DNA from 4 places in the Paenibacillus sp. FSL E2-8871 genome. Region 3 is predicted to be linked to each of the others. Evidence: predicted binding sites of a transcription regulator. Region 3 holds the regulator's gene; each other region holds the start of a gene.
What was found. The regulator Rex, encoded in region 3, represses fermentation and respiration genes when NADH is low (regulators of the CRP and FNR family bind a similar motif). The targets are predictions, from matches to a motif close to TTGTGAAATATTTCACAA.

Region 1 (8,155 bases), 2.1 Mb from region 3:
TATTAAGATGATAGATCCGACATGTAGTTCTGCTTTATATTATTTAGTTTTCTGAAATTATTTTCAAGAGAAATATTTATTTCAGATATTTTCATTTTAAATAATCATTGAAGGGATGGATTGTTCATGATGGATGAAGGCCAAGTCCAAGTGCTTGAATTACCAGAAATGAAGCTGATAGGCTTGAGTATTACTTCTTCTTTTATAGGGCACGAGCCAGAAAGAGTAGAAGCGATGAAGCGAGAGCAGTATGTATATGCATTGACTATTGAAGTCTATCAGTTTGCTAATCCTACGTGGCCTGATGAGGTTGATGTGTACATTCCATTGCGATGAGAAATAATTATAAGCAAGCAGCTTTAATGGCGCTTCAGCACTTTGATCTCGATTGGACGCAGATTCGTTTCAATCAACGATCGGACACTTGCACTTTTGTAATAGAGACAAATAAAGAGGGGACTTTTTTGCTGCGTCTTCACTCGGGGAGATCTAAAGAGGAAATAAACTCCGAAATCGCATGGCTGGAGCTTTTGAAGAGAAAAATCGATGTCCCCCTGCCGAAAGGCGTTCATGATCGAACGGGTTCTGTTACGTTCAAAGTGGAGCAAGGTAATGAGGATGGTATATATGCATCGTTAATGCGCTGGGTTGAAGGCGAACATGCGAACGAAAGACTTACCGAAGAACAAATTTACAAAGAAGGCGTTCTATTAGCCAAGCTACATAAAGCGGCACAGGAGCTTGAGTTACCTCCAGGCTTTAATCGTCCAGTGTGGGATGAACATAGCTTTAGAAAAGCAATGCTCCGATTAAAGCTGCACTACCATAGTTTTCTTTCGGATGATGAGTTCGTGCTGTATCAGTCTGCGGCTGAGAAATTATACAACTGGTTGAGCAAGCAGCATAAAAATAAGAACAGAAGGACATATGGCGTCATCCACGGTGATTTACATCAAGGGAACATCATATTTAAAGAGGGTGAACCTCGACCTATTGATTTCGGAAGATGTGGCTGGGGCTATTATCTTTATGATGTGGCACATACCATTCTAGGGTTGTATCCTTTACAAAGAGAACTGGTCATTAAGGGTTACGAAAGTGTGGCCAAGCTTGAAGGGGAGTGGGTTCAGACTTTAGAGCATTTTACGGTCATGGTTATGATCGAAAATTATTGCCATCACGCACCCGACCCTAGAGAAACCGAGGGACTGAAAGCAGAACAGCCTTATGCACAAGCAATTCTAAGGAATTATCTTAAGGGAGATCCTTTTCTTTTTAACACAATTGAGATTTAACGTATAAAAATAGGGCCTCTTTGGGGAATTTATTAAAAGTTCCCTAAGGAGGCTATTATAATGAAAAAAAGCTGGATTGCACCTCTTCTTATCGCAGTTATGCTCTTGTTGGGGCAACAACCTTGCTCCGCTAATGGGTTAGTTCAACCGCAGCCCGAGGCTCCGTCCAGATCTGATTCGGAACAGAAGCTTCCAGATCAGGATTCCCGCGAGCTCATGTACAAAGACACACTGATGCTCTTTCTTTTACCCCATATTGAGAAAAAAATGGCTGAGATTTATGCGCCACTTCTGACGATAACTCCGACAGTGTATCCTTATTTAGTAGAAGTTACAGATATGAAGAGAGTGAATGGATTTCGTCGGTTTGATTTCTTAATTACACTCAACATACACCCTACAGTGGGTCCGCATCTTTCCGTTGGAGAGGATACTATGACTTTTAGAATCACTCCTGGTCCTAAGGTGAAGTTAGAATCATTCAAGCATTTGAGAGACCCGCGTAAGTCTGACCTTACTCCAAATTATCAGAATATCTTAAGATAATGCGGTAATTAACTCTTGCAATCACAATTTCGAACGCTTACCCAGCTAACCACACACTCCGATCTATGGGGTGTTTTTTTTGTGTCTAGAATGGTGGTGGATTATTGGCATGTATGGTATTATGAAAATAGTGGTTATATTGATTTTAGTTACTAAATTCAAATTATGAGGTGTGAGGATTGAGTGATCATAAATTCGGAGACGAACACAGAGATGAAATTTTAAGTGAATTCAATTCTATAATCACAAGTGATATCACAAGTAGCTCTAAGGATAAAGTTAAGGTAGGCGTAGCTACTAAAGACGGGCAGTTAGGGTTTCTTTTTACGAGAGGAGGTCTTCGGGAAGGGGCTGGCAGAAAAAGCACCGGTATAACTAAAAAGGTATCTTTGACGTTACCAGAAAACATCTGGCAGGAAATAGAGCAGGCTTGTGAGGAACAGAACGTATCTCGCTCCCAGGTATTTCGGAACATTATTGAGGCACATTTTGCAAAGGAATCTAAGGAGAGTTAGGTGAGGTCTTTGCTAATCCATGTGTCAAAAGATTCTCTTAGCACTGCACTACAAGCAGCCTTAAAAGCTATATCCGCGAATAGTTCCTCCCGTGTTCTTTCCGGAATACATATTCAGGCGCAAGCGGAGGGTCTGACTTTAACAGCCAGCAATATAAGAATGACCATTGAATATAAGCTTCCTGTGAAGATGGATTCGATGATTGTACACAAACCAGGTGAGATCGTAGTGCCCGCACGTTATTTTTATGAGATCATCCGCAAGCTTGACCCTGGATTAATTAGGCTGGAAATCGCAGAGACATTGATTCTAAATATCCAATCGGGCTATACTCAGTTTCGTTTATGCGGGATGGACACTGCAGAATTTCCGAGAATTCATTACGTGGATCATCCAAACACCCAAAAGATACGCATGAAGAACACACTTTTGAAGCAAATATTTAAACACTCGCTCAGCATGTTGTTGAAAACGTAGAAGATTACGGAGCAAGTCCTTTATATGTCATTATACCGGGCAGCACCCTTGAGGATCTTTTAAAAATAATAAACGATGATGAGGGCAGCAGCACCCAAATCGAGATAGGTCAGAAACAAATCAGATTTATTTCTGATGGCTTGAGGGTTCAATCTGCGCTACTTGAGGGCACTTATCCCTATGTTGATAATTTAATTCCACAGGTATATATATCCGAAATGATCGTTAAGACAGAGCGGTTGTTACGTGTGGTTGAACGTATTGCTATATTGGCTGGTGAAAGTGTAACGATTGGTGTACATCCCTCCGGTATACTTCATTTAATATCCAGGACGGCCGACGTGGGTGAGGCAAAAGAGGAGATTCCATTGGAGTATCTAGAAGGTGAATATTTTCGAGTAGCTTTTAACGGAAAATATATCAGAGACATCCTTCGGGCGATCGATAGTGAGACGCTTAGAATAAGGTTTGCTGGAAAAGAAAGACCACTGGTGATACAGCCTGTAGACATGACTTCGTCCACACTTTTTTTAATTACACCAATGAGGACGCAGGATGGAGGATAGGCATATGAGCTTGCTAAGAAGAGTTCTTTTTGCTGAAAAATATTATATTAATTACTTGGAGGGATGATCTATGAATCTGTTTCAGATGGGATCAAAGCCGCTTGGGACCGAACGAATCACAGCATTTTTAGAGGATAATTATGTGAGTATCGGCTATCCCGGAATAGGGGATTTGGAGAACATCAGTAAAGTGGAGCTCCGTGATCGGATGATTCACACATACCAATACAGTGAGTTGGAGCTTATTGAACATATACAAGCCATTCATCTGTTCGTACATACGATGCAGGATGGCGATTATGTGCTGGTGTGTGATGGCGATTGGGTACATCTAGGTGATCTTGGCGATTATTTTTACAATGAATTATTTGACGCACCAGACATCGGTACATGCCATCGACGTGGTGTAACTTGGCAGAAAAGTCTTCCTATAACCGATCTAAACGCAGGGATAAAAGAGTTTCTTAGCAGTAGTGGAGTGGTCAAACAGTATAAGGGGCCGATGCCTAGTGCTCGTGTGGATCTGTGGATTACAGGTTCTTCTGATTCAGAGCAAGCGATGAGTAATCGAATGCATGTGGATGAAGAGACATTATCAATGGCGCTCGATATTTTGAAGGAAGCTCTTGTTAGTGAGAACGCCGAACGACGGGAACGAGCAGCAATTGCAATTCTTCAGTATGCTAAGTAGTGAAGAAAGATTTAAGCTCCACATCCTTAGTAAAAAAGCGTTCCATCCGAACTTCAAATATTGGATGAAACGCTTTTGTTGTATCTATCGATATCTACCAATAACCCTCAGATAAATTCAACGAATTCATTGACCGGTTTACGATAGCCACGTGGTCTGATTTTATGTTTCTTGTCTTTGCCGATAGTGATCAGCATAACAGGTACCATATGATCGGGTAGATTTAAAGTGGATTGAATTGCTTCCGGATCAAAGCCGATCATCGGGCAGGTATCCCAGCCTTTATCTTTGGCAATCAGCATGAAGTGCATGGCAGAGAGTGAAGCATTCCGAATAGCCTCATCTCTTTGGAAAGCATCATTTCCTTTGTATGCATTGTTAATCGTTTCTATCTCTGCATCATAATCCTCTTGACTCATAGCCCCTAAAGCTTTAAGTCCTCCGAAGATTTCTGGGGCTTTCAGATAAGCATTCTTATCCCCGAGTACCACTATTACCGCTGAGGCGGAGTGGATTTTATATTGACCGTAAGCCCCTTTACGAATCTCTTCTTTTAAATTCTCATCAGAAACCACTTTATAATTGGCATGTTGAAGATTATATGCAGATGGAGCCAATCTGGCGTAAGAGAACATTTCCTCTAGTTCATTCTGAGGGATCTTCACCCCTTCAACAAAATTCATAGCAGACCTGCGGGATTCAATCAAATCTGTAAAAGCGCTCATGAGTTATTCCTCCATATGTTATGTATTTGCTTGTTAATTATAAATAAGTGATATTTATAAATGAACTAACTATTAGTTACTAACTCAAAATAGCACAGTTAATTATATTCGTCAATGATTAAATTCACTTCATTTACATTCAGCTCTCTAAGTACTTTGGAATGTCGAAGAATAATTACTATGTTGTAAAATATTGGGATGTAAATTAGGATATTAGGATACGAAAAATTTAAATTGCTTTTATTAATGAAAGGGTGGAAATGTTGAACGATAATAGAGAGCAGTTGATAATTGACTTGCAAAGAATTGAAGAGAACGATTACGAGCTTAGAAGTGGGGAGCAATTAAGGGATTATGTGAAATTGATGCTTGAGTACATAGGAGATCCACAGCCGAAGCTACGAGATGACTTGATCTATTCCACCTTCTACAAATGGGTTAACGAGAAACAATGGTTTAGTGATGCGGAGCTTCGTGAACTACTTTTGATTCTCCTTGACGAGCAGCATTTGTTCTATCACATTGGCAGCAAAGAAGATCAGGCTGTGTTCACAAGAACGTTTTCGGTACTGATCGTTGCGCTGATTCTTCAACGGCATAGGGAACAGGCTTTTTTAGATAGCGCAGAGTTTACAAATGTGAAGGAAGCGCTGATTAGATATTATGAGGAAGAACAGGATTTACGAGGATTTATGCCTGAAGAAGGTTGGGCTCATGCTGCAGCCCATGGCGCAGATGCCTTGGATGAACTGGTACTCTGCTCGGAGAGTGATGCTGCAATAAGGGAAGAGGTTTTGGCAGTCATCCAAAGGATGCTTTACAACGATCAGCACATATTTAGCGACGAAGAAGATGAACGGATCGCTACGATTGTAGCTACAATGATAGATCATCATTTACTTCCACAACAATCTATTGTCGACTGGATTCGCAACTTGGAGCAATGTGGGGGGTGGCCGAGAAGCCGCGGCCAGTACGTTGCTCGTGTGAACACCAAAAATTTCGTTCGTTCTCTGTATTTTAGATTGCTACCATTAAAGAACAATCCGGCAATGGTCGAGGTTTTATTGAAAGCGGAGATGAATTTGAATGAATTTACACAATAAGCATTTAATCATCTATGCATGTATAAAAAATATCGAAAATTATGACTAATTTATTTTAATGTAATAAAAATCACAAAACTTTAGAAAAAATCAAAAACTTTGTGACATTTATAACTTGATAAGTGCTATAATAGAAATATGGCGTTATAAGTTTTTATTTTTTTATTACTATTAAGCAGCAAAGCTTATTTGCAGAGGAGATTCGGATATGTCAGAAACAATCACTCAAACACAACCTGAGCAAGAATCACCAAAATTAGCTGTCACTCAAGAACAAATGAATGTTCTAGAGCAGCTATTGAAGCCTGAAGTTCAGGAGTCGTTAACTGTCTTAGTGGAACAGTTGCCAAAATTAACAGAGCTTGTCGGCGTGCTCACAAAGTCATATGACTTTGTTCAAACTGTTGCTGCGGATGAAGTCTTGAAAAGTGATACGGTAAGTGCAATTAAAGAACTTGCTGAACCAGTGGTTCATTCGGCGAAGAATATGGCAGCTACAGTGATCGAAGCGCAAGATCGTGCGAATGAAAATAGCGATGTGATCGGTGTATTTGGTCTTATGAAGATGATGAAAGATCCACAAGCACAGAAGCTTTTCCGTTTCGTAAATGCTTATCTTCAAGTTGCCGGCGAACGCAGTCAACAGAAATAATATTTTTTATATCTCATTCGTAAGGACGGAGGAAACATCATGTCTAAACATATTGTCATTCTAGGAGCAGGTTATGGTGGTCTACTAAGCGCCTTAACTGTACGCAAGTACCTGAAGAAGGACGAAGCTAAAATTACAGTCGTTAATCAATATCCTACACATCAAATTATTACAGAATTGCATCGTCTTGCAGCGGGTAGTGTTGCAGAAGGTGCTGTTGCTATGCCATTAGCTAAGCTTTTTGCAGGTAAAGATATCGACCTGAAAATTGCAAAGGTGAATTCTTTTTCTGTTGAAAACAAACAAATTACACTATCTGATGGTGTGACATTGTCCTACGATGCTTTAGTTGTGGGTCTTGGAAGCACTACGGCTTATTTTGGCATTCCAGGTCTTGAGCAATACAGTATGGTTTTGAAATCGGCAGCAGATGCTAACAGAATTCATCGTCATATTGATGAGCGTATCCGTGAATATGCGAAGTCTAAAAATCCAGCGGATGCAAGCATCCTAATCGGTGGCGGTGGCTTAACAGGTGTTGAACTTGTTGGTGAAATCGCTGATGTGTTGCCAACACTCACTAAGAAATATGGCGTGGATCCTAAAGAAATTAAACTGATGCTGGTTGAAGCAGGCCCTAAGATTTTACCAGTATTGCCAGATGCATTGATCGAACGCGCAGTGGCAAGCTTAGAAAAACGTGGTGTTCAATTCTTGACAGGACTACCTGTTACGAATGTAGCGGATAATGTCATTGACTTGAAAGATGGTCAAAAAATTATTGCTAACACCTTCGTATGGACTGGCGGCGTACAAGGAAATCCACTGATTGGTGAGTCCGGTCTTGAAGTGAACCGTGGTCGTGCAACGGTAAATGAATTCTTGCAATCCACATCACACAAAGACGTATTCGTTGCTGGTGACAGCGCCGTTGTCTTTGCCGAAGATGGTCGTCCATATCCACCAACTGCACAAATCGCTTGGCAAATGGGCGAATTGATCGGGTACAATCTTTATGCATACTTGAAGGATAAATCATTTGAATCCTTTAGTCCGATCAACTCAGGTACGCTTGCGAGCTTAGGTCGTAAAGACGGTGTAGCCATCGTTGGTGCTAGCTCAACTCCGCTAAAAGGATTACCTGCAACCTTGATGAAGGAAGCAAGTAATATTCGTTACTTGTCCCACATTAAAGGATTGTTTAGCTTAGCTTATTAATTGTATTATTGGAAAACCTGCTCTAATTTGAGTAGGTTTTTTTGTTGATCTCTAGTGGTTTCTACCATGAATTGTTAATGATTGTCCTAGTACGTAGTATTCATTTTTGATATACTATATTGGCTAATATTAACAGGGGAAAATAGGGGAGGATTACGTGATGTTATTCCGACAAAACGATGTCATTCTGTTTCAAGGCGACAGTATAACGGATTGGGGTCGTAATTATGATGATGCTTCATCGCTTGGTGTAGGTTATGCATTGATGGTCGCCGCTCGTCTGGGGCATTTATATCCTGAGAAGAATCTTACGTTCTATAATCGTGGAATTAGCGGCAACCGTGCAGTAGATTTGCAGGAACGC
Region 2 (8,155 bases), 2.7 Mb from region 3:
ATCATGGTTGGTTTTATGATTGGGGCATGGATGGTTGGTGGAACGATTCCGATGATGATTTATTATGGATTGAAAATTATTAGTCCACAATTTCTGCTTATTACCGCATTTATTGCGACAGCTGCCGTTTCGCTTTGTACGGGCACATCTTGGGGGTCAGCGGGAACGATCGGGGTTGCTTTTATGGGTGTTGGCGCGGGTATGGATTCAAACCTAGCAGCAGTGGCTGGTGCTGTAGTTGCAGGTGCTTATTTTGGTGATAAATTGTCACCGCTTTCAGACACAACCAATATTGCGGCGTTAGCAACAGGTGTCAATCTATATGAGCATATTGGACATTTATTGTATACCACAATTCCTTCCTTTATTGTCGCAAGCGTTGTTTTTATTATTACAGGCCTAAACACAGATGCCGCAGGTGCTATTGTTCCGGAGAAGGTTGGAATAATCATGGGATCGTTGAATACAATTTATGACTTTAATCTGCTGCTTATAGTACCCGTATTAATCATCTTGTATGGTTCAATTACGAAGAAACCGACAATACCGGTCATGCTGATCTCTTCTATGTTCGCTATGGCTAACGCACTTGTATTCCAGGGATTTACTTTGAATGATGTCGTATCTTCTGTTGTTAATGGATTTAATATTTCTATGGTTCAAGTAGCTGGGTTTGATTCTGCCAACGTTATTGAAGATGTACCCCGTCTTCTAAATCGTGGCGGAATGAACTCCATGATGGGTACACTTCTCATTTGCTTCTGTGCAATCACGTTCGCTGGAACCATATCTCTGACGAAGTCCTTGGAATTGATTGTTAATAAGCTTTTGAAGTTCGTCCATTCCACAGGTTCAATGATCGTAGCAACAATTGTTACAGGTCTTACGATGATCGGAGTTACAAGTAATGGTCAGGTATCCATCTTAATGCCAGGTGAAATGCTGCGTGAAGCATATATCCGTCGGGGCTTGCACCCGAAGAACTTGGGACGTACCATCGAGGATTCAGCGGCGATTACCGAGCCTATTCTGCCTTGGACAGCTGCAGGTGCTTATATGGCAGGTACACTGGGTGTTGCAACGCTAGATTATTTACCTTGGGCTGTTCTCTGTTGGACAGGAATAATCTTTGCGACGATATGGGGCTTCACGGGATTCGGTATCGCGAAGTTAACGCCAGAGCAACAGGCAGAAATGCTAAAGGAATATGACGGTAACACTAATGAACAAGCGGGATAAAGGAGTCTTTTAAAATGACAAATATGCATAAAGAAACTGTAATAACAACGGATGCACCAGGTGCAATTGGACCTTACTCTCAAGCTGTAAAGCTTGGGAACGTCCTATATACTTCAGGACAACTCGGACTAGACCCGGTTAATGGGACTTTTCCTGCTACGGTTGAGGAACAGACGGAACGGTCGCTGCTGAATGTCAAAGCCATACTGGAAGCGGCGGGTACAAGCATGGATCAGGTAATAAAGACGACCGTTTTCCTAAAGGATATGAATGATTTTCTTAAGGTGAATGAGATTTATGGAAGGTTTTTTGCTCAGCCATACCCTGCTCGCAGCGCTGTTGAAGTAGCACGTCTGCCTAAGGATGGGCTCGTAGAAATTGAAGTTATAGCTTATATACCATAAGTGATCCAGTAGCGCTCAAATTACGGGTTGCTTTAGAATTTCAGATAGTTAAGCCTGCACACCCTGTATGGAAAAAGGATTAGAAAATAAGGCAGATGGCCGCCCTGGAAAGGGTGGCTTTTTTTGAGTAGTAAGCTGAGGAAATATTGAAATTAAGAATTTTTATGATAATTTAAATGAAAATATTCATGGAAATGTAACAGTAACCATAACTAATTACATAAAAAACTTCCCAAAACAGCATCTTTGCGTTATCATAAATGTGAAAACATTCACAAAGGGGCGTTATAAAGATGAAGAAGACAACAAGTACTGCTCTCATTCTCATTCTCTCTGTCATGCTCGTAATCGCAGGCTGCGGTAACAGTAATAGCAACAGCGCAGGTAATAGTAATGGCAACGAGAACAAAAGTAAGGTAAATGAGACGGCCAAAAATGATAAAGCTGAAGCCGTATCAGGTGCATCAGAAGCTAGTTACACACCACTGGATCAATTAAAAGATAATTATGATATCGTTATTGTTGGTGCTGGTGGTGCAGGAATGTCTGCTGCACTGGAAGCTAAGGCCAAAGGCTTGAACCCTGTTATTTTAGAAAAAATGCCGGTTGCAGGTGGGAATACAAGTAAATCCTCCTCAGGAATGAACGCTTCCCAAACGAAATTTCAAAAAGAGCAAAGCATTGAAGATAGCAATGATAAGTTTTATGAAGAGACACTAAAGGGCGGCCATGACACGAACGATAAAGAGATGCTTCGTTTCTTCGTTGACAATTCCGCAAGTGCAATCGATTGGTTGGATTCGATCGGAATCAAGCTGAACAATATTACGATCACAGGCGGCATGAGCGAAAAACGCACCCACCGTCCAGAAGACGGCTCTGCGGTAGGCCAATACCTTGTCAAAGGATTGGTTAGAAACGTACAAGAAAAAGAAATTCCACTGTTTGTGAACGCGGATGTTAAAGAAATTACTCAAAAAGACGGTAAGGCTAACGGCGTCAAAGTACTCTTTAACCAAGCTGATGAAAAAACCATTACAGCGAAGGCAGTTGTTGTAACAACAGGTGGTTTTGGATCCAACATGGATATGATATCAAAAGTTAGACCTGATCTGGAAGGATACGTAACGACTAACCAAATCGGCAGTACCGGCGACGGCATCAAGATGATTGAGGCACTTGGCGGAACCACCGTTGATATGGATCAAATCCAGGTTCACCCAACAGTTCAACAAGAAAAATCTTATCTGATCGGGGAAGCTGTACGCGGCGAAGGTTCTATCCTCGTGAATAGCGAAGGCACACGGTTCGTAAACGAATTGACTACACGTGATAAAGTTACCGAAGCGATCAATGCACTTCCTGAAAAAGCGGCAACGCTTGTCTTTGATTCCGGCGTCAAATCACGCGTGAAAGCAATTGAACAATATGACAAAATGGGCTTCGTGATCCAAGCGGATACCATCGAAGCATTGGCGAAAGAAATCGGTGTTCCAGCCGATAAGCTAAAAGCGACACTTGATACTTGGAACAGCGCGGTAAAGAACAAGAACGATGCTGAATTCGGCAGAACAACAGGGATGGACAACGATTTATCCGCGGGTCCTTACTACGCTATTAAGATCGCCCCAGGGATTCATTACACCATGGGCGGTGTGAAGATCAATACGAACACAGAAGTATTAAATAAAGACGGCGCTGCTATTCCTGGCCTGTATGCGGCTGGTGAAGTTACAGGTGGATTGCACGGTCAAAACCGGATTGGTGGTAACTCTGTAGCTGAAATCATTATTTTCGGCCGTCAAGCAGGGATTAAATCTGCTGAGTTTGTACAAGCACAATAAGATTTAACTGCTATTCTGGTTAAAACAAAAGAACCGCTTGGGCTAATTGAAGCCCGGGCGGTTCTTTGTTTAATCTCTCGTTTAAAGTGAGTGGAGTGACCTCTATTCAAAAAGCTACTTCTCGCTTTTAGCTTGTTCTTCTCGCATCCACTGTGACAGCTGGCGTTTGAGTTTAAGGAATTCCGGGGAATCCGTAATCTCATCGCGGCGTGGCCGTGGAAATGGCACATCAACAGTATGTAGGATGGAGCCGGGGCGACCCGAGAATACATAAATACGATTCGAGAGCAGCAACGCTTCTTCGATGTTATGGGTAATGAATAGCACGGAGCGGCGATTCTCCTCCCACAGCTCCAGCAGCCAGCGCTGCATTTCACTGCGAGTTAGTGCATCCAATGCGCTGAAAGGTTCATCGAGCAGCATCAACTCCTGCGGAGCCAGCAATGCTCTGAGAAAAGCAGCACGCTGCTGCATCCCACCAGACAGCATATGCGGATAAGCCTGTTCGAATCCATTCAAACCAACCTTGGCGAGCCACTGGCGCGCTTCTTCACGAGCTCCATCCTGCAGAGCGCCTTTAATTTCCCCGGCTAGAAGTACATTATCTTCAATCGTTCGCCAAGGAAAAAGCGCAGGCTGCTGCGGCATATAACTGATTTCACCACGTTGACCCGTAACGGCTCTGCCGTTCATGCGGATCGTTCCTGCATCGGGCTTCACTAGTCCGCCGATCATATGGAATAAGGTGCTTTTTCCGCAGCCGGAAGGACCGACGATCGAAACGAACTCTTGCTGCTCTACCTTAAGAGAGACGTTGTTAAGCACGTTCGTCTCGCGGCGACGATGGGTGAAGGACTTGGAGATGCCGCTTACTTCAAGAGCAGGTGGTGCAGTATGAGCTTCAGGAGAGCTTATGTTTTCAGTTGTTCTTTGCTCTATTTGCGTCACTTGAGACATACAGGCATCTTCCTTTCTATGAGTTACGGCGCGGTTTCCAGCGAACTAACCATTTTTCGAGCAAGGCGATAATCGCAAAAAGCACAAGACTAAGGAGCACAATAATAACAATAGCGACAAACATCCGATCCGTACGGTAAGCCGATTTTTGCAGGAGCATATAATAGCCAATCCCTTTATCCGCGCCAATCCACTCAGCGACCACGGCTCCCATAACCGCATAAGTAGCAGATATTTTCACACCGGAAAATAGTGCCGGGATAGAAGACGGAAGCTCCAGCTTGGTGAAGATTTGCCACTTGCTTGCGCCAGCCATTTTCATATAATTCATCATGACCTGATCACTTTGAGACAAGCCGCCCATTGCAGCGACAGCTACCGGGAAGAAGCATACCAGTGTAATCAGCACGATTTTGGGCAAAAGACCGAAGCCAAACCAGATGATAAGCAGTGGTCCGAGTGCGATAGAGGGAACATTTTGACTCAGAATAATGAGTGGATAAAAAGCCCGTCTAGCCCAAGGTAAAAGATGCAAAAGTAGAGCGACGATCAAGCCTACACCTGTACCAATAGGAAAACCGATTAATGTGAGTCGGAGCGTAGCCATCGTATGAGCCCAGAGACCTGAGGCATTACTGGTGGATTCGCGAGCAATATCAGCAGGACTCGGCAGAATCCAGGATTCGATATGGAATAGAGAAACAGATAACTGCCATACGGTTAAAAAGAAGACGACCGCCATAAGGGGCGGCCATATTAGCTTCCAGGTCGATCTCACGGCCGATATTTCTCCGTCAATTTATCCATGCTGATTCCGTTAGGATTATGAGCGATTTTGATTTGGGAGATCACGCTTGGACTACCTGCTTCGATCAGCGCCTCCTGCATTTGACGTACAACCTCCAGGAGCTCGCTCAGTTCACCTTCCATAGTAGTTTCCAGTGGATTCACCTGATGTTTAACGCCGGATTTTTGAATAACTTCAATCGCTTTATCTACGTATGGGATGGAGTCCTCATTGTTTGGAGTCTTAGGAATTACTTGAATGCTTAATAATGTATTAGCCACAATAATCAATCCTCTCAAATTGTATAGGTAAGTTCAAAAAGCCAACTTTGATAACGATGTAATTCAGGAAGCAGATTCGGCGTCGAATCTTGAACGAACTTGGGAAGTCCGGTACTCACGTAGCACATCACTACGCTCCGTTCCTCCTTCCTCAAGTAACGTTCAACCTTCTTGGTTCTGAAAGTCGACTTTTTGAACTCTCATTGAAATAGGTAAGTTCAAAAAGCCAACTTTGATAACGAAGTAATTCAGGAAGCAGATTGAGCGTCGAATCTTGAACGAACTTGGGAAGTCCGGTCTACTCCGCCGGTAAAAAATCATTCGTGAATGCACTAGCTGCATCCAGCGGTTTGTCCAGCAGCTTCAAATCATACATCCAGTCGCCGTAATTCTGCCAGACCTCGGTTTTTTGCTCTCCCCAGCGTGGGGCGTCGTCCTTATATTTCGGGCTAAGCCATTTTTGGCTAGCTAGGACAAGCTCTGCATCAAGGTCAGGCACAGCCTTGGATAATGTAGCGGCAGCCTCTTCTGGATGATCAATCGCATATTGATAACCCTTCGATGTGGCTTTCAGGAAAGCCTTCACCAAATCTGGATTCTCAGAAATCTGCTTCTCACTCGTGGTCAGCACAGGGGTGTAATAATCGAGCTGAGGCGCATAATCCTTCAAGTAGAGCATATCCAGAGGCTCACCACGCAGTTCGGCTTCAATACCTGTCCAAGCGTAGAAGATCCAAGCGAAATCAATGTCACGTTTGACTGCGGTAAAATAGTCAGCTTCACCAATACTGATTAGCTTCACCTTTTTCACATCGCCACCAACTGGGTCCATGATCGCCTTCATGGCTGCTTCTTCAGCAGGAGAGCCCCAACCGCCGTAGGTTTTACCCTCAAAATCTTTTGGTGATTTAATATTGCGGTCTACTGGAGCGGCGAAACCCGAAGTATTATGCTGAATAATGGCTGCAATCGAGACAAGGGGAACGCCTTGTAGACGGGCTAGAGTCAATCCTTCCTGAGCGCTGATCCCAAAAGCGGCTTCGCCAGAGGTAACCATAGTATCAGAACCCGCTGCGCCAGGTTGAACGATTTCTACATCCAGACCTTCTTCCGCGTAATAACCAAGATCCTTGGCTACGTATAGACCGGTGTGGTTCGTATTCGGTGTCCAATCCAGTGCAACCTTAACTTTGGTAAGCTCTTTCGGAGCATTTGATCCGGTCGCAGCATTCGAATCCGCAGCATTTCCTTTGTTTCCGGCTGTATTCCCATTGTTGCTGCCGCATCCGGCAATCGCAAGAATGAGCATACAGGTGAGGCTAAGCATAAGTGCTTTTTTGAGTTGCATGTCTTCTTCTCTCCTTTAAGGTTGCCAGATCCCGTCATCCAACATGAACCATAAAGTGTAGTATGTACATTTCTTCTACATCTTTTGTGATCTACACAAAAAAAGCGCCCCGAGTGATCGGGACGCTGGCTTGGCGCAAGGTTAGTAAAGGTCACAGGGACCAAAACCAATTGGCGATTCCTACGCTGGCATTATCCAGATCAGGTATAAGGGTCAGTATCTTGTGGGATACAATCTCAGCCGGCCAATTCCAGCACCCCTGGTTCTATGAAGTTAACGGGTATTTCTCGCTTAAACGCTAATCGTCTTTATAAGGACGCTGAAGGCGTTTATGCTTGCATACGGTGTATTATAGACGGCTGTTCTCGGAATGTCTAGTAGCACGCTCCTAAATTTTTCGAATCTCTCCGTCCGTTTTCATTAATCCAGATCTTTATGTTTCTTGCGATGACGCCGCTTAAGCTCAGTAACCAGAGCACCTAGCGTAAGGACAACACTGATCATTATCCCGCTCATAATCACGAAAAGAGCAAGAAACTCAAAGGGGGAATAGCTAACCATCTTACTCCATTGAATCTTTCCATCCAGATCGTCAATGACTTGATTCATGCCATAAATCCCACTTACCACCGTAAATACAGTGAGGATCATCAGCAGATTATCCCGGCGCTTCGATTGGAACTTATCTTGATACTGAAACAGGTCAGTCAAGGTTTCTTTTACTTCCTCGAACAGAGCATCGTTCCCGTATACTTTACGCAGCTGAAGAAAAATCTCCCGTCCTTGCGACTGTGAAATCAGCTCCAAGAAATAGAACTTTGCCGAGAATTTATTAATCGAGTAGATTAAATTATCGATCTCATCATAATCGTGGTTTATGCGTAGTCGGGAATGCATATTTGCCAGCTTTAGCAGAACGATTTTGTGGAAAATATTGAGTAGAAATCCGTAATAATATTGCCCGTACATCTGGTTGGCGAGGCTAACGGCGATCTTTGGTTCAGCTCGGGTTAGACAGCAAAAGGTCTGCTCATTCATCATATAATACGAGTCTGGGCCCCATCGATTATAGGAATGCTCATGACAGTAGTTCGCAATATACGCTGGATCGCTGGCACTGGCATAGGGCTTCCCGTTCAGATCAATTCCATCAAGCTGAGAGGCGCGATAGCGCAGATTTATACTAATCTCATCAGAATCTCCTTCATTCTGAAAGCCATAAAAGGCTTGCACCTGCATTCTTTCATCTACGAAAAAGGGAAGGGTCTCGAAATAAGCCCCATTGATATCCGAGT
Region 3 (8,155 bases):
GACAGTGATGCACTCGCAACTGCTCTTGTATTGCTGAAATGTCTGGAGGAGCTCTACGATTTGCCTCTGCTGACGATTCAGAGACTCTGTGAGCTGTTTACGGAAGAGGATAGTGATCTGGGTTGGTATTTTGATGGTCTGCTGCGTGAACGGGAAGCGGAGACGCTTCAGCCCGAAGGTGATCTGACTTTCTATCGTCAATTAGCGCTTGCTGTAGGAGACTGGAATGAATTAGCTCCACCTCGAGACGAGCATGCTGAGAATCCACTACACAATTTATCTTTTACAGATTATATGGATGAAGTAACGAAACGACTTAAAGAAACTTTGCCACAGTATGAAAGCCGAGAAGCTCAGGATATTATGATCAATGAGGTGATGACGGCACTTGCCGAAGACAAGCATCTATTGATCGAAGCAGGGACAGGAACCGGTAAATCCCTTGGTTATTTATTGCCTGCCATATACCAAAGCGTACGCACTAATGAAAAAGTCATGGTCAGCACTCATACTATTAATCTGCAGGATCAATTGCGTGAGCGTGATATTCCTTTGTTAACGCAGGTAGTTCCTTTTCCATTTAAAGCTGCAATTTTTAAGGGCAGAGGGCATTATTTGTGTCTTCGTAAGTTCGAACATAAAATTAATAAAAAAGACTTTATAAGTCCGAGGGAAGATGCGCTTACTGCGGCTCAGATGATCGTTTGGCTGACACAAAGTGAATCAGGAGATGACGAAGAGCTCAATCTAAGTGGACGTGGCGGAGATTTTTGGGAGACGGTGGCAAGCGATACCGATTCTTGTCTGGGTCGCTCGTGTCCTTGGTTCCGTAAGTGTTATTATCATCGGGCTAAGCATGAAGCTGGTATTGCAGACGTGGTCATTACGAACCACTCTAAGCTTTTCGCTGATGTTAAGGCTGGGCATCAACTACTTCCCGCTTATGAACATCTTGTAATAGATGAGGCCCATCATCTGGAGGACGTGGCTGGCAAGCATTTAGGCATGCATATGAAGCATTTCACGGTGGCACATACATTATCGCGTCTTTATAAGGATAGTCGAAATGGCCAACTTCCTACACTTCGCCAAATGCTTCAGTCATCAGGCAGTGAGGAAGCTTCTGAATGGAGCGGAGTGATCGATAGAATCTATCCGGACCTGCTTACCGTAAAAGAAACCTGGGATCTGCTTAGTGATAAACTATTCAGCCTCTTGCCGGAACGTAGCGATGCAGCGGCGGGAGAAGCCGGCCAGTTAGTCATGCGGCTACTTCCTACCCGTAAACCGAAAGATTGGGATGAATTGGTTGCTTTAGAGAATACTATGAATCTGACATTAAGCGAAATTATCCGTAAAGGTGATAAAATGCTTAATGAGATGCGAGATCAAGAAGGTCAATCTTCCTCAGATAGTCTAGTTACCGATATTAGCGGCTTATTTAAGGATTTAGCTTCTATACGTGAGCAAGTACGGTTTTTTATGGGATTAAATGATGAGAATGTAGTATATTGGCTGGAGGCGAATGGAAATTATCGCAGTAAATCGCTACAGCTGTATGCCGTTCCTGTTGATGTTAGTACTCAGCTTAAGGAGCTGTTTTTCGACAAGAAGAAAAGTATCGTGCTAACTTCGGCGACACTCTCTGTCGATAAATCTTTCCAGTTTATGATTGATAATCTCGGACTTAATGAAGCTGCGGAAGAGGGGCGTCTGATGACATCACTCCTGCCTTCTCCCTTTAAGTATCGGGAGCAGGCGCTGTTAGTTATTCCGCGGGATTTCCCTAGTGTGAAGGGGAGTGTAGGCGATGCCCGATTTGTCGATACACTCGTACAGTCACTAGCAGAAGCAGCTATTACAACACGTGGGCGGATGCTTGTCCTGTTTACTTCTTACAAGATGCTACGCCAGGTTTACGATCCTCTGAAAGAGGCTCTAGCCTCACAAGAGATCACGGTGCTAGGTCAAGGCGTGGAGGGGGGCAGCCGTAGCAAGCTGATCCGCCGTTTTCAGGACAGTGCAGCTTCTGTACTATTAGGAACAAGCAGCTTTTGGGAGGGTGTAGATATTCCAGGTGAAGCATTAACATGCTTGGCCATCGTGAGGCTCCCATTTCAACCGCCAAACCACCCTCTAGCGGAAGCGAAGTCTGAGTTATTACAAGCCCAGAAAAAGAATCCGTTCATGAAGTTGTCTGTTCCTCAGGCGGTTATTCGCTTCAAGCAAGGATTTGGGAGGCTGGTACGGACAGCGCAAGATCGGGGTATTGTTATTGTGTATGACACAAGGGTGATAGAATCTCACTATGGGAAGTATTTCCTCTATTCGTTGCCTGGCCCGAAAATGGAGCATATGCTTACGGATCAAATGGTTCCTCGTATAGCGGAGTGGTTGGAAGACGGAGGCGTTTCTTGAAAAGAACGTCATCGATCTTATTAATCACTCTACAAGGAAGGGCGGTATAAGAATACCGCTCTTCCTTGAGACGAGGTGCAGATATTTCGATAGGATTTGAACAGAATATCACTTAAATTAGGAGGTAAATTATGAAATCGGATAAAATATCAGAAGCCGTTGTTCGCAGACTTCCTGTGTACTTGCGTTTCTTGAATGATCTCCAGAAACGTGAAATATTAACCGTTTCCTCACAAGAACTAGGACAAAAACTTGATTTAAATCCTGCTCAAATTCGTAAAGATTTAGCTTATTTTGGAGACTTTGGTAGAAAAGGTATCGGGTATGACGTAACTTATCTTATTGAAAAAATCCGTCATATTCTGAAGCTGGATCAACAATTGAATGTGGCTTTAGTAGGTGCTGGTAACCTTGGACATGCATTATCTAATTACAATGCTTATCTGAAAGATACTATGAAGATTACCGCTATATTTGACTCCTATGCACCTAAGGTAGGGCGGAAAATCAACTCTCTTACCGTTCAACCGATGGAGGAGCTTGGTCAGACGGTTCGTGAGCAAGGTATTCGAATTGGGATAATTACTGTGCCTGATTCAGAAGCGCAGAATGTAGCAGATATTCTCATTGAGTCTGGCATTGAGGCGATTTTGAATTTTGCACCAGTGATTCTAAAAACACCATCGAATATCCGTGTTCATGCTGCCGATTTTACAACGGATTTGCAAAGCCTTGCTTATTATTTGAAAGACGGAAAGGAAGAAAGCGGAAATGAAGAGCAGTAAAACGATTATTAAGGGCGGGCGTTTTCTTATTCCGGGAACGGATGAGCCGGTTCTGAGCGGATACATGACTATTGAAGATGATTTGATCACTTACATAGGAAAAGAAGAGCCTTTAATGGAAGATGATGTGCAAGTTGTTGATGGCAGTCGTCTGCTGTTTATGCCAGGTCTGGTAAACACACATGGCCATGCCGCAATGTCATTGCTTCGTGGTTATGGAGATGATTTAGCACTTCAGGTGTGGCTTCAAGAGAAGATGTGGCCAATGGAAGCGAAATTCACTGGAGAAGATGTATACTGGGGAACCTCCTTGTCGGTACTGGAAATGCTAAAAGGTGGTACTACAACCTTCTTGGATATGTATGATCATATGGACCGAGTAGCAGAGGTGGTCGAATTATCAGGCATCCGTTCCGTACTGATGAGAGGCGTAATCGGATTATGCCCAGAGGAAGTACAAAATCACAAGCTTGCGGAAGCGATTTCTTTTGCACGAAATTGGCATGGTAAGGCTGGCGGCAGAATTACGACGATGATCTCGCCACACGCCCCATATACTTGCCCACCGGACTTCTTTGTTAAGTTTGTACAAGCGGCACATGATTTGGATTTACCGATGCATACCCATATGTCCGAGACCAAACGCGAAGTGGAGCAGAATGTGGTGGATTACGGACTTCGGCCTGTAGCGCATTTAGAGAAGCTTGGAATGTTCACTCGTCCGTCTATTGTTGCTCATGGCGTTCATTTGAATGATGAAGAGATCGAGATACTGGCTCGTCATGATGTAGGCGTGTCTCATAACCCAGGAAGTAATCTGAAACTGGCTAGTGGAGTGGCTCGGGTTACGGATCTTCTAAAGGCTGGTGTGAAGGTGTCACTGGGTACAGATGGTGCGGCAAGCAATAATAACCTGGATATGTTTGAAGAGATGCGTCTTGCAGCCCTCATCCATAAAGGTGTAAGTGGTGATCCGACGGCTGTTCCAGCTCCGGAAGCGCTGCGTATAGCTACAGAGTATGGCGCAAAGTCTATCTTTTTAAATGATGTGGGTAGACTCGCTGTTGGCAAGAAAGCGGACTTTATCGCGATTGATATAGACCAGCCGCATATGCTACCACACACAGATCTGTTGTCTCATGCTGTATACTCTGCCAGCGCCAAGGACGTTGAGCATGTATGGGTGAATGGTAAACAGGTTGTAAAACATGGAGAATGTGTAACGCTAGATGAGGAAGCAATCCGTCGTAAGGCGCAAGAATCATTTGATGGACTGCTTAAACGATAGTCTAAGATCATAACGAATAACTGAAAGGCTGTGACTTTCTGCGATTGCAAAGTTACAGCCTTTTGTGTTTCTGATAATTAGATCATTGAATTGGATATGAAACTTTGGATAAACACACAGGTGTGTTATATAATCAAAAAAGATATATTACTAGAAAGGGAGCTGTACCTTGAAGAAAAGGAAAAAATGGATCCTCCTGGGGTCAGTTCTGATTCTGCTCCTTCTGTTCGGACTTATCCAGTTCTATGCTTATATTATGAAAGATCAATGGAACGAGCGAGATATCGCTAAGGATGTCGCTAAAACCAGTGCTGGTCTGACAGAGGTAACCAAAGCGCAGAAATCCGTGTGGGATGATAATGCGGTGTACTGGGTCTTAACAGGGAAGAATGAAGCCGGGACCGAGTTGATGGTTTGGGTACGTTTTACTGTAGATGGGAAGTTTGCTGAAGGAACCGACGCAGTATATGCTGAAGAACTAAGTAAAGGGACCTCTGAAGCGAAAATGCGTAGCCTTATAAAAGCCGATCTTCCGGACATCAGCATTGAGCGGTTGTTGCCAGGAGTATATAACGGGGAGTATGCTTGGCAGCTTTTTTATAAACAAAGCGGTCGATATTATTATCAATTTTATCGGTTCTCAGATGGGGCTCGAATGGGTGAAGGTTACAGTTTACCTAGCCGCTAAATTAAACAAAAGCATTATAGGAGAAACAAGCGGACCATTTATGGTTCGCTTGTTTTTTAAAATGACATATTATTTGATATACTATAAGTACACGAATTGTGATATACTATAAGAGTAGATTTTATATATTGGGATTTAAAGATTCATACGAAAAAAGGTCTGTTATTTAAGAGTAACAGCCCTTTTTTTGTCGAATTAAATCAATAAATTAAATAAAATGGAAATAATTAAAAAATAAAATTTTAAATATCTTCACACTTTTTTTCAATATAGTATATACACCTGTGATATACTACTGTTTGTAATTAGAACAGTGTTAGTAGAACGTCAGGCTCTGATGAGCTCTTAGCAGCTATGACTTTGGATCATTCTGTTTACATTTTTTCATCTTTGAGAGGAGGACGTTTCTTGAAATTACGTCTTGTACCTGTACTGATAACGTCTCTACTGTCGGCTATGCTATTATTCGGAGGATTCTTTTTATATCGTCAGTTTGCTTTACAGGAACCGCTCCAAAAGATTGTAACCGGATTTGAGGGAGTAAATACTTCACATATTAGTATTAACCGCGATGAGGTCACTTTGAAACTTGATTTGCAGCCGGGCACGAATTTACGTGATCTAGTATCGTATGTATCCAAAGAAGGAAAATCAGTGATTGAAGGACGTAAACTTAAACTCGATGTGGAGCAAAATTCAAGTGAACTATTGGATGATTACTGGGATAAAGCGATGTTCTCTGTAGCTGAAGCCATGGAGAGCCGTAAATATACGATTATACCTACAGAACTTGATAGATTGAAACAGCAAAATACGGAATTTAAAGATGTGATAGCATCTACTGATATCGACGACAACAATGTGTACGTAAGCTTGAGTAATGGAAAAGAAAGCAAATTTATTATTTTGCCGCGAAAACCTGCGACCTTGGGGGTATGGAATAATGCCTAAGTACCTTAAAGAAATTTTACTCGGATTTATTCCTGTGCTGTTTATTTTCATGGCTTTTTTAGGTATTAATATATTCCCGATTGTTATAGCAGCTGGAATGCTTACTGCATTACTTATAATTGCTCATTTGCGTGGCGGGCTTACGGTGAACGCTGGTGCGGGGAAGAAACGCCAGAAGGAAGGGCCTTCAAAGCTCACTTTTGAAGAAATTGGTGGGCAAGACAATGCGAAGCAAGAGCTTCGTGAGGCACTCGATTTTTTGATCCGGCACGAGGAGATTAGTAAATTTGGGATTCGTCCTTTGAAAGGGATTCTGCTCACTGGCCCTCCAGGAACAGGTAAGACCCTTATGGCCAGAGCAGCAGCGCATTATACAAACTCCGTATTCGTAGCTGCATCAGGTAGTGAATTTGTAGAAATGTATGTTGGTGTCGGGGCTGGTCGGATCCGCGATTTGTTCAAGGATGCTCGTAACCGTGCTGTTAAGGAGAACAAACAAAGTGCCATTATTTTTATTGATGAAATTGACGTAATTGGCGGTAAGCGCGAAGGCGGTCAGCAACGTGAATATGATCAGACCTTAAATCAGCTATTGACCGAGATGGATGGTATTTATAATAACGAAACTCCGCGTATTTTGCTGGTAGCTGCAACAAACCGGAAAGAAATGCTTGATTCAGCATTGTTACGTCCTGGACGCTTCGACCGTCATATTCAAGTGGACATGCCTGACAAAAAGGGCCGCAAATCGATTCTCGAATTGCATGCGAAGAATAAGCCTCTTCATACAGAGGTGAGTCTCGACAAAATCGCTGAAGAAGCCTATGGCTTTTCCGGTGCTCAGCTTGAAAGTGTCATGAATGAGGCTGCGATTTATATGATGCGTGAGGACTTGACGAAAGTGGAGCAGCGGCATCTGTCGATGGCGATTGACAAGGTAATGATGGGTGAAAAAACGGATAGAGAAACAAATCATGAAGAGAAAAAGAGAGTCGCCATTCATGAATTGGGACATGCCATCATGGCAGAGCTCCTTCGTCCCGGAAGCGTTAGTCAGGTTACGCTGACTCCGCGTGGGCAAGCCCTTGGTTATGTGCGACATAATCCTCAGCAAGAGCAGTATTTGTACACCAAAGATTATCTCGAAGATCAGATTATGATTGCACTTGGTGGAGCAGCTGCTGAAGAAATGTATTATGGTGGACGAAGCACAGGTTCACGCGGTGATTTCGATCAGGCGCTGAATATTGTGGAAACGATGATGAAGTCAGGTTTAACTTCGCTGGGTATCGCTAAGCTGGAAATGGTTACCACTGAAGAACTTATGAAGGAAAATAGTAAGATATTGGATGAGTTGATGACGCGCACTCGTGAGCACCTTGAAAAGCAACGAAATGTATTTGATTACTCTCTTGACATTTTAATGAAGGAAGAAGTACTCTCTGGAGAGCAATTTCGATGTCAATTTCGTGACAGCGTCCTTTTACCAGCATAAATATTTATGCTGGTTATTTTTTTTTACTTTTCAGGCATGCTAAGATATCATTATATGTCGGGCTTTATAAATTTTTGCGACAGACAAGGTACAATACAAAAGTATAGATACCTGAAAGGATGGAGACTTTTTTATGAATTTCAAAAAAATAGGTGTCATCGGCGGTGGCACAATGGGACAAGGTATTGCTGAAATGTTAGCAGCCAAAGGCCTGGATGTATTACTAGTGGAGAAAACCGCGGAGAAACTGGACTACTCTTACGAAATGATCGAGACAAGTCTAGATAAGCAACTGGAGAAATGGGCGATCACTCAAGCTGAGAAGAAGCTGATTCTTAGCCGCATTCAAAAAGTGACACATTTCGCGGAGCTCAGCTCTTGTGACATGGTTATCGAAACCATTGTTGAGGATTTGGAAGAAAAGAAAAAGATTTTGAATCAATTGGATCAAGTATGCCCGAACCACATTATTCTTGCCAGCAATACATCAACACTTAGCTTGACTGAACTTGCAAGTTCTACGATGTATC
Region 4 (8,155 bases), 290 kb from region 3:
TAATCGTGCGTTGTCATTACCTGCGGCTGATGTAGAGTCAGATCTGGTACTTACGACAGGATATCATCATGAAACAGTAATCGGGCTGGCACCAGAGATCATTCAAGCTGTCAAAGATGGGCATATCCGCCGGTTTTTCGTCATTGCAGGCTGTGACGCGCCAGGTAAAGGTGGGAATTATTACCGCGAGTTGGCGACCTCCTTACCGAACGATACCGTCATTTTAACCACGTCTTGCGGAAAATTCCGCTTTAATGACGTAGATTATGGAACTGTTGGAGACACAGGCATTCCGCGTTATATTGACCTTGGGCAATGTAATAATTCTGGTTCTACGGTGAAGATTGCTTTAGCTCTGGCTGAGGCATTTGATTGTACGGTGAACGAGCTACCTGTCAGCATCGTGCTGTCTTGGTTTGAGCAGAAAGCAGTAGCCATTCTGCTTGGTTTGTTCAGTCTTGGCATTCAGGATATTCGTATCGGACCGAAACCGCCTGAGTTTATCTCGGATGGGGTGTTGGATGTGTTGGTAGATCTTTTTGGATTAAAGTTGATTACTACTGCCGAGGAAGATATGAACGCGATGTTGGCGTTGTCGTAGGTTAATATGGGTGCTTAATACTTGAGACATATGGAGTGCTGTGTGTCATTGGCTAGGGCACAACATTTAATATCGCAAGACTAAGCTCAAGCTGAGAAAAAAGCTTGGGCTTTTCTTGCGTTTTGAAGACAAGCTACCATACAAACATACGTTACGACTGGGGGGATCGCTTTTCCAAGGTTATTGTCTACAGTTATGAATTGTATATTTTTATATTGTTTCGTAGCTGAGCTAAAAATTTATTTGCTGCATTAGAAAACACTTGATGTTTTTTCCAGATAATATTTAAATTAGCCTCTAATTTGGGGTTTAAAGGTTTAAAGCAAAGCTTGCTATCTCCTGATGTATTAATAAGTTTATCCAAGCACAATGCATATCCAATATTTTCCTCTACCATTCGTGCAGCATTGTAAAGTAGATTATAAGTTGCGACAATATTGAGATCCTCAATATTCGCTCCAAACCATCCTGTGAATTCGTTACTGACAGCAGTTTGACGTGAAATTAACAGTGGTTTATCTATTAAATCTATTGGCTGGATGAACTGCTTGTACGCTAGAGGACTATCTTTGCGCATTAAAACACCCCAAACATCAGTAGCAGGTAATTTTATATAATCATATTTTTGTTTATCTGTGGGTTCTATGACAATGCCGAAGTCTAATAATCCACTGTCTAACCTGCTAGTAATATCGTCAGCATTACCACTGTATAAATCAAATCGAATACTTGGATAATGTTCAAGTAATTCTTTTGATGCTTTGGCAATGAAATTCATAGCTTCTGTTTCACCACCACCAATGTAAATTTCTCCGCTAATCAGCTCGTTTGATTCTTTAAAACTGGCTTCGGTTTTATCTACTAGCTCAATGATTTCCTTCGCTTTTTTAAATAAGTACTTCCCTTCATCTGTTAAAGTAATTTTCCGATTTCCTCTTTCAAATAAAGTTGCTCCTAATTCCATTTCAAGGTCTTTTAATTGTCTTGATAATGTAGGTTGAGACAAATGCAGCTGTTTTGAAGCAGCCGATATATTCTCTTCATTCGCTACAGCAATGAAATAGCGTAATACACGAATTTCCATAACAGTCTCCTTATTATATCTATGCTTAAAAAGCATAAGAGTGTATTTGGTATAAGTATTAGTCATTTGAATCATATAAACTTATGATGTGAATGAAAAGGTTGAACTCTAAACATATGAACCTCATTATCAGAAGTATAATTAAATTGGGCTGGTGATTTTAAAAATGGAGATGAAAGAATTTATTAATTTTTGTAAGAAGGGAAATTCAATTTCGGGTGAGGATAAAGAATTGCATGGATTATTAACTCAATGCAGTTATCAAGCTCAAAAGATCACAATGGAATTGAATACATCCTATCATTCAAAAGAAGAAATAGTGGAGATTTTTAGTGAACTTACAGGCAATAAAGTTGATTCGTCGTTTATGTGTTTTCCGCCGTTTTATACAGATTTTGGGAAAAATATCACTGTAGGGAAGAATGTGTTTTTCAACACAGGTTGTTCCTTCCAAGATAGAGGTGGAATTAATATAGGGGACGGTACAATGATTGGTATGAATGTCACGATTGCTACTCTTAATCATGGGTTACCTTTAGAAACGAGAAATGTAACCTATCCCTCTCCAGTTATCATTGGAGACAATGTATGGATTGGGTCAAACGCTACCATACTGCCCGGGGTGACGATTGGAGATAACTCTGTTGTTGCGGCAGGAGCAGTTGTCACTAAAGATGTTCCAGCGAATACTGTCGTTGCAGGAGTACCGGCAAAAGAGCTTAAAAAAATTATTAACAATTTGTAATACATCTTAAAAACTCAAGCGTAATGCCGCTTGAGTTTTTTCATGCATGTATATTGCATTTCGTTGGTAGGTAATCCAGGCACACAAGCCAAATCGATCATAAAAAAGATTCCCATCAGTGATTATTGGCGGGATATTGTTATATAATCAACCCCATTTCACGGAGTCTATCTTTAATTTTCTTTATACGAGCTTCTTTTTCGGTAGCTTCAGTTAATACCACCACAGATGTTTCGTTATACTTCTTTATAATCCTCTTTAAAGTTAATTCTTTCATATCCTTTTTACTCTGCATTGTAACACGAGGGACAATGGTATGGTTTTCTATGGTTTTGGGATCTGCAGAAATTCGTTCTAGTAAATTAAGTAGAAGCATCAGTCTTTTGTGTCCCAACCTCGGAACTTGGTATAGTTTTTTCCATGTGGAATTTAGTAGGTGATCAAGGTTTATATATCCCTTGGAGTATAGAGCATTTATGAGGCTCGTTAAATTTGGTCCCTGCTCTTCTGCATAAGCAACAGTTACGATACAAGCAATATCCTTACTATAAAGATGCGCTGGAAGTGGGAAAAATTGTATTAATGCCGCATTTCCATCGATGATGTCATTCATGATGATTTACCTCCAATAAAAATTTTTGGTCATTATTCACGTATAGAATTCTGGTGAAGGTTGTGCAAAATATTATTACACTCTGCATTATTAAAACCCAAGTTACTGATCATTTTCTGAACATCAGCAAAGCCCATTGCATGAGCATGTAGAATATTCAGAAGATTTTACTATTTAATAAGTAACAATCGACTCGAATATTCGCTGCTGCGCTTCGTAATCAACACTAAGTAATGGTATGATGTAGGCATCAATTTTATGGGGTGCACTATAATGGATATTCGAATCAAAGAACTGCTTGATGCCACACAGCAAAAATATGGATTGGACAACTACTACTTACACTCTCATGAAATTTATCGCGACGTTACGATACTGGGAGAGACCAACTATTTTCTTAGTATGGAATGGTTTCCTGCACATATGAAGGAATGGAAGGGCGATTACAATCCGGAAGGAACTGCCGTCATCACGATTGACCTACAATCCCGCAACTATAAAAGTGTGATTTTTGTTGGCGGGATATCTTATGCGAATGGGACACCATTCCAAAATATAGATTTTAACGGAGTCATCCGGTGGATTGAAGATGAGGCAAGGATTGTATACGGTAAACAATTCCACTTAGAGAAGGAACAGATTGGAGAATATCATTTTATTGAAAAAATAGGTAGCATACCAGTCACTCCTGGTGGACGGATCGAGCTTCGCTTCGATGCGGAAGGCAGGCTTGTTTTTTACAGTGTATATGGCCAGTTTCCTTCCAGCTCCCTTGTGCACAAAGAGAACTATACTCTCACACTTCAAACGATAGAGCCACAGGCGAGGAAACAACTACAGCTTATAGAATATCCGGTGTACGAGACGAAGCAACTCCTGCCGATCTATGGGATAGAAGAAATCTACATTACAAATGACGGAACAACCACCATCCCATTTGAGTTTATATCAGGTACAAGAGCACGACTGAATATTGATCAAGTAATCCATTGGGAGCAACAGAATACGGAGCTGGAGCCGTTCGAAAGGACGGAGATACGCCTACTTGAGGTAGCTACCATTGAGCAGGCAATAGCTCGTGAGCCGCATCCGGACTCATTTCCTATCACAGACGCAGAACAAGCCGAATGTATAGCCGCAGTCGAAGCTGGTTTAAGCCAGCTCTTTCCGGATGAATCCGGAGAATGGATGTTGAAGACTTTTCAACGGGAAAGAGGACATATTCAGGCAACACTGAGGATGAAGGCGCCAAGTAATCGTATATTCCAGCGTAAGATCCTCCTGTTCATCGATGTGCAGAATTATAAGGTTATAAATTATATGGATAACAAGCCAATGCTCGATATGTTTGATGAGTTCAAGAGCGAAGAGGGGATTTCTGTAAGCCATGACGAAGCTTATGACAAGCTCAAGGGATGGTTCGAATTAACACCCGTCTATGTGTATGATCCTGGGCAGAAGAAGTATGTGCTGTGCGGGAAGTTAGATTGTAATTATGCTGTGAAGGCCATTAGTGGAGATGTGGTGGAGTTGAGTAGTTTGGAATGATAGTGCAAGCTTTCTTATACTGAGTAGGACGAATAAAGGTAATGAAGTATAGTAAGGTGATGCAAATATAATAAAATGAGTAGAACTTACTAATTTTGTGAGTTACTTTGGGAGTTGAAAATATGACGACAGCTACAGGAACCAAGGAAAATCCTTGGAAATTAAAGACACCACCGCAAACATCCGAGTATGAAATGTACAAGGTCGAAAAAGACGGTAAAGAAATTATAGTTTGCACTGTAGGGAAAACGGTTTTGCATTATGACTATCGCTGTATTGAAGATCTGCACGCCATGCTTATACAAAATGGTGATTGGATGGAGTTAGGAAGTGCTGATGAGCAAAAACCAGCAAAAGAAGGTACCGTTGAAGCATGGGGGCGTTCACCTGAAAACCCTGTTGGCGGTTGGTATGGATTAAAGAAGGGACTTCGGGGGCGATTTGGAATGTATATCCCACCGTTGCTCGAAGAATTGGGTCTTGCGGAAGTAGAGCATAATCCAAGAAACAATCGGATGAAAGCGATCTTGTAAACGAAGGAGAGCCTAAAGGCTCTTCTTTTTTTTGAGCTATGCCCCTAACCTGTGGTCTTTCATACACATTGCAGTGATTACTTTAGTTACAAAACGTTTTTTTTAGTTACATAAACTTTCAAGGGCAGGGTCTTTGCCGTTAAGCTGATTGTAAAAATATTCACAAGGGGGCAAAGCTATAACATGAATAAAAAAGTAACCACTGCTCTTATTCTCGTTCTCTCAGTCATGCTTGTTATCACAGGATGTGGCAACAGCAACAGCAACAATGGAAACGGGAACAAGAACACCAGCAAGAACACCAGCAAGATCAACGAGACAAAGGAAACTGAAGCTGTTTCGGGAGCATCCAAAGCTAGCTATACACCGTACGATCAACTAAAAGATAAATATGACATCATCATTATTGGTGCAGGTGGTGCCGGAATGTCTGCTGCACTTGAGGCGAGAGCAAAGGGTATGAACCCGGTTATTTTTGAAAAAATGCCGGTTGCCGGCGGAAATACAACAAAATCATCTTCGGGAATGAATGCTTCTGAAACGAAATTCCAAAAAGAGCAAGGCATTGAAGACAGCAATGATCTGTTTTATGAAGAGTCCTTAAAAGGTGGCCATGATACGAACGATAAAGAGATGCTTCGTTTCTTCGTAGACAATTCCGCAAGTGCGATTGATTGGCTGGATTCTATCGGGATTAGATTGAATAATATCACGATTACAGGCGGGATGAACGAAAAACGCACACACCGTCCTGAAGATGGCTCTGCAGTAGGACAATACCTTGTCAAAGGCTTGGTGAAAAACGTACAAGAACAAGGCATTCCCCTTTTTGTGAACGCCAATGTCAAGGAAATTACCGAAAAAGACGGTAAGGTCAATGGCGTCAAAGTTATCTTTGACCAAACGGAAGAGAAAACGATTACAGCGTCTGCTGTCGTGGTGACAACCGGCGGTTTCGGCGCCAATTTAGACATGATTTCAGGAGTCAGATCTGATTTGGAGGGGTACGTTACCACCAACCAGCCGGGCAGCACCGGTGACGGTATCAAGATGATTGAGAAGCTCGGCGGTACCACAGTCGATATGGATCAAATCCAAGTTCACCCGACTGTGCAGCAGGAAAAATCCTATCTCATTGGGGAGGCTGTTCGTGGGGAAGGAGCGATCCTGGTTTCAAGTGTAGGCAAACGTTTCACAAACGAACTGGATACAAGAGATAATGTCACCGCTGCAATCAATAAGCTTCCTGAGAAGTCTGCGTTTCTTGTATTTGATTCCGGCGTAAAATCTCGCGCTAAAGCGATTGAACAATATGAAAAAATGGGCTTCGTTATCGAAGGAGATTCGATCGAGGCTTTGGCAACAAAAATGGACGTACCGGCAGATCAGTTGAAAACTGCACTAGAGACCTGGAACAGCGCGGTGACGAATAAACAGGATGCCGACTTCGGCAGAACAACCGGAATGGATAATGACTTGTCCGGCGCGCCATATTATGCAATTAAAATCGGCCCGGGAATTCACTACACGATGGGAGGCGTGAAAATCAACACCAACACAGAAGTTTTAAATAAAGACGGACAACCGATTCCAGGCCTTTTTGCAGCAGGCGAAGTTACCGGAGGCTTGCATGGTCAAAACCGGATCGGCGGTAACTCTGTTGCGGAAATCATTATTTTCGGCCGCCAAACGGGTATGAAATCCGCTGAATTCGTAAAAGCACAATAAGTTATCCCCCTGCCTCTTTTCGGCTAGGCAAACAAACGCTTGGGCTCATCTTAGCCATGCGTTTGTTGTTTTATTATAACGGTGTAGCGTATAAGGTCATAGCCATCCTTGCACGTATACGTTAGAATGAAGAAAAATTTCCGGAGGGACAGCTGATGAAAATTGGCAAACATACACTTCGGCTGCAAACAACAATTACTTTGATGATTGGTGCAGTTCTTATCATAATGCTGCTAGTGGTCTATGTGCTATTTAGTATAAAGGTTTCCTCACAAACAAAATCCTCGTTGGAACAAAAGGCTGTGATCATTTCCCGTACGTTATCGCGTAACCCTCTAATTATTGAAGCGTTAAACAAATCACGCAGCTCGTCTGAATTGCAAAGCTACACTGAGGAAATCCGATTGTTGAACAATGTGGAATTTGTTGTGGTCATGGATATGAATGCGATCCGATATTCCCATCCGGACAAGGACAAAATTGGTAAGCATTTTATCGGTGGCGACGAAGCCGCAGTCTTGCAGGGGCAGGAAAGCATTTCGGAAGCCGAGGGTTCTTTGGGCCCATCTGTAAGAGCGTTTTCACCTGTCTTCTCTGCAAGTGGGAAACAATTAGGAGCGGTGGCAGTAGGGATATCACTGGGAAACATCAGACTTGCCATAAGAGAGAACGTGGGAATCCTTTATTGGGGATTGCTTATAGGCAGTCTAATAGGGGCTGCGGGAGCATTTCTGCTGGCACGTGTTATCAAAAAAATGATGTTTGGCATGGAACCGGCCGCTATTGCTAAGCTTTTGGAAGAGCGTAACTCCATGCTACAGTCAGTTAGGGAGGGAGTCATTGCCGTTGATAAAGAGTCACGTATTACTTTGATTAATACAGAAGCCAGGCGTTTGCTTGCAGCCATTGGCATGCAGGATGATCCCTTGAACCAGTCGGTAGAGAGCTTTTGGCCATCACTGCGGATGAATACAGTGCTCAAAACCGGTGAAGCCAGCCAGGACTTGGAGGTGGAGCATAGCGGTGTTACGTTACTGGCAAACGTGGTTCCCATTCATGTAAAGGGAGCTGTAGAAGGTGCAATTGCCACATTCCGTGATAAGACGGAGATCAGCATACTTATGGAAAGGTTATCTGGCATCTCCTTATATGCTGAGGCATTGCGTGCCCAGGCGCATGAGTTTATGAACAAGCTGCATGTAATATTAGGATTAACACATATGAAAAGGTATGATCGGTTGGAGGCGTATATAACAAGTACTGTCACAACAACACAGGCAGAGATGGGAACGGTGGTGAGACA

Region 1: a site for Rex is predicted at 5,980-5,997, ahead of NYE25_RS01555 (DUF1641 domain-containing protein). Genes of this name have one in related genera too.
Region 2: a site for Rex is predicted at 1,904-1,921, ahead of NYE25_RS23110 (flavocytochrome c). Genes of this name have one in related genera too.
Region 4: a site for Rex is predicted at 5,273-5,290, ahead of NYE25_RS09945 (flavocytochrome c). Genes of this name have one in related genera too.

What each region holds. Positions count from the first base shown of each region.
Region 1 covers NZ_JBBOBV010000001.1:340,653-348,807, forward strand. The annotation lists gene NYE25_RS01510 (hypothetical protein) at 127-336, shown strand; gene NYE25_RS01515 (phosphotransferase enzyme family protein) at 333-1,295, shown strand; gene NYE25_RS01520 (DUF3888 domain-containing protein) at 1,356-1,841, shown strand; gene NYE25_RS01525 (hypothetical protein) at 2,021-2,356, shown strand; gene NYE25_RS01530 (DNA polymerase III subunit beta) at 2,357-2,833, shown strand; gene NYE25_RS01535 (hypothetical protein) at 2,866-3,399, shown strand; gene NYE25_RS01540 (hypothetical protein) at 3,470-4,090, shown strand; gene NYE25_RS01545 (nitroreductase family protein) at 4,198-4,815, opposite strand; gene NYE25_RS01550 (DUF2785 domain-containing protein) at 5,079-5,921, shown strand; gene NYE25_RS01555 (DUF1641 domain-containing protein) at 6,130-6,573, shown strand; gene NYE25_RS01560 (NAD(P)/FAD-dependent oxidoreductase) at 6,613-7,791, shown strand; gene NYE25_RS01565 (SGNH/GDSL hydrolase family protein) at 7,952-8,155, shown strand, end outside.
Region 2 covers NZ_JBBOBV010000001.1:5,100,235-5,108,389, forward strand. The annotation lists gene nhaC (Na+/H+ antiporter NhaC) at 1-1,239, shown strand, start outside; gene NYE25_RS23105 (RidA family protein) at 1,254-1,643, shown strand; gene NYE25_RS23110 (flavocytochrome c) at 1,937-3,487, shown strand; gene NYE25_RS23115 (ABC transporter ATP-binding protein) at 3,602-4,444, opposite strand; gene NYE25_RS23120 (ABC transporter permease) at 4,461-5,222, opposite strand; gene NYE25_RS23125 (thiamine-binding protein) at 5,219-5,512, opposite strand; gene NYE25_RS23130 (ABC transporter substrate-binding protein) at 5,811-6,860, opposite strand; TPP riboswitch at 7,021-7,131, opposite strand; gene NYE25_RS23135 (hypothetical protein) at 7,281-8,155, opposite strand, start outside.
Region 3 covers NZ_JBBOBV010000001.1:2,435,232-2,443,386, reverse strand. The annotation lists gene dinG (ATP-dependent DNA helicase DinG) at 1-2,418, shown strand, start outside; gene NYE25_RS11215 (redox-sensing transcriptional repressor Rex) at 2,550-3,203, shown strand; gene NYE25_RS11210 (amidohydrolase) at 3,190-4,491, shown strand; gene NYE25_RS11205 (cell wall elongation regulator TseB-like domain-containing protein) at 4,661-5,179, shown strand; gene NYE25_RS11200 (hypothetical protein) at 5,588-6,130, shown strand; gene NYE25_RS11195 (AAA family ATPase) at 6,123-7,625, shown strand; gene NYE25_RS11190 (3-hydroxyacyl-CoA dehydrogenase family protein) at 7,759-8,155, shown strand, end outside.
Region 4 covers NZ_JBBOBV010000001.1:2,144,612-2,152,766, reverse strand. The annotation lists gene hcp (hydroxylamine reductase) at 1-601, shown strand, start outside; gene NYE25_RS09970 (LysR family transcriptional regulator) at 795-1,685, opposite strand; gene NYE25_RS09965 (sugar O-acetyltransferase) at 1,852-2,430, shown strand; gene NYE25_RS09960 (hypothetical protein) at 2,570-3,043, opposite strand; gene NYE25_RS09955 (hypothetical protein) at 3,317-4,591, shown strand; gene NYE25_RS09950 (DUF6855 family protein) at 4,714-5,124, shown strand; gene NYE25_RS09945 (flavocytochrome c) at 5,308-6,852, shown strand; gene dcuS (DcuS/MalK family sensor histidine kinase) at 7,008-8,155, shown strand, end outside.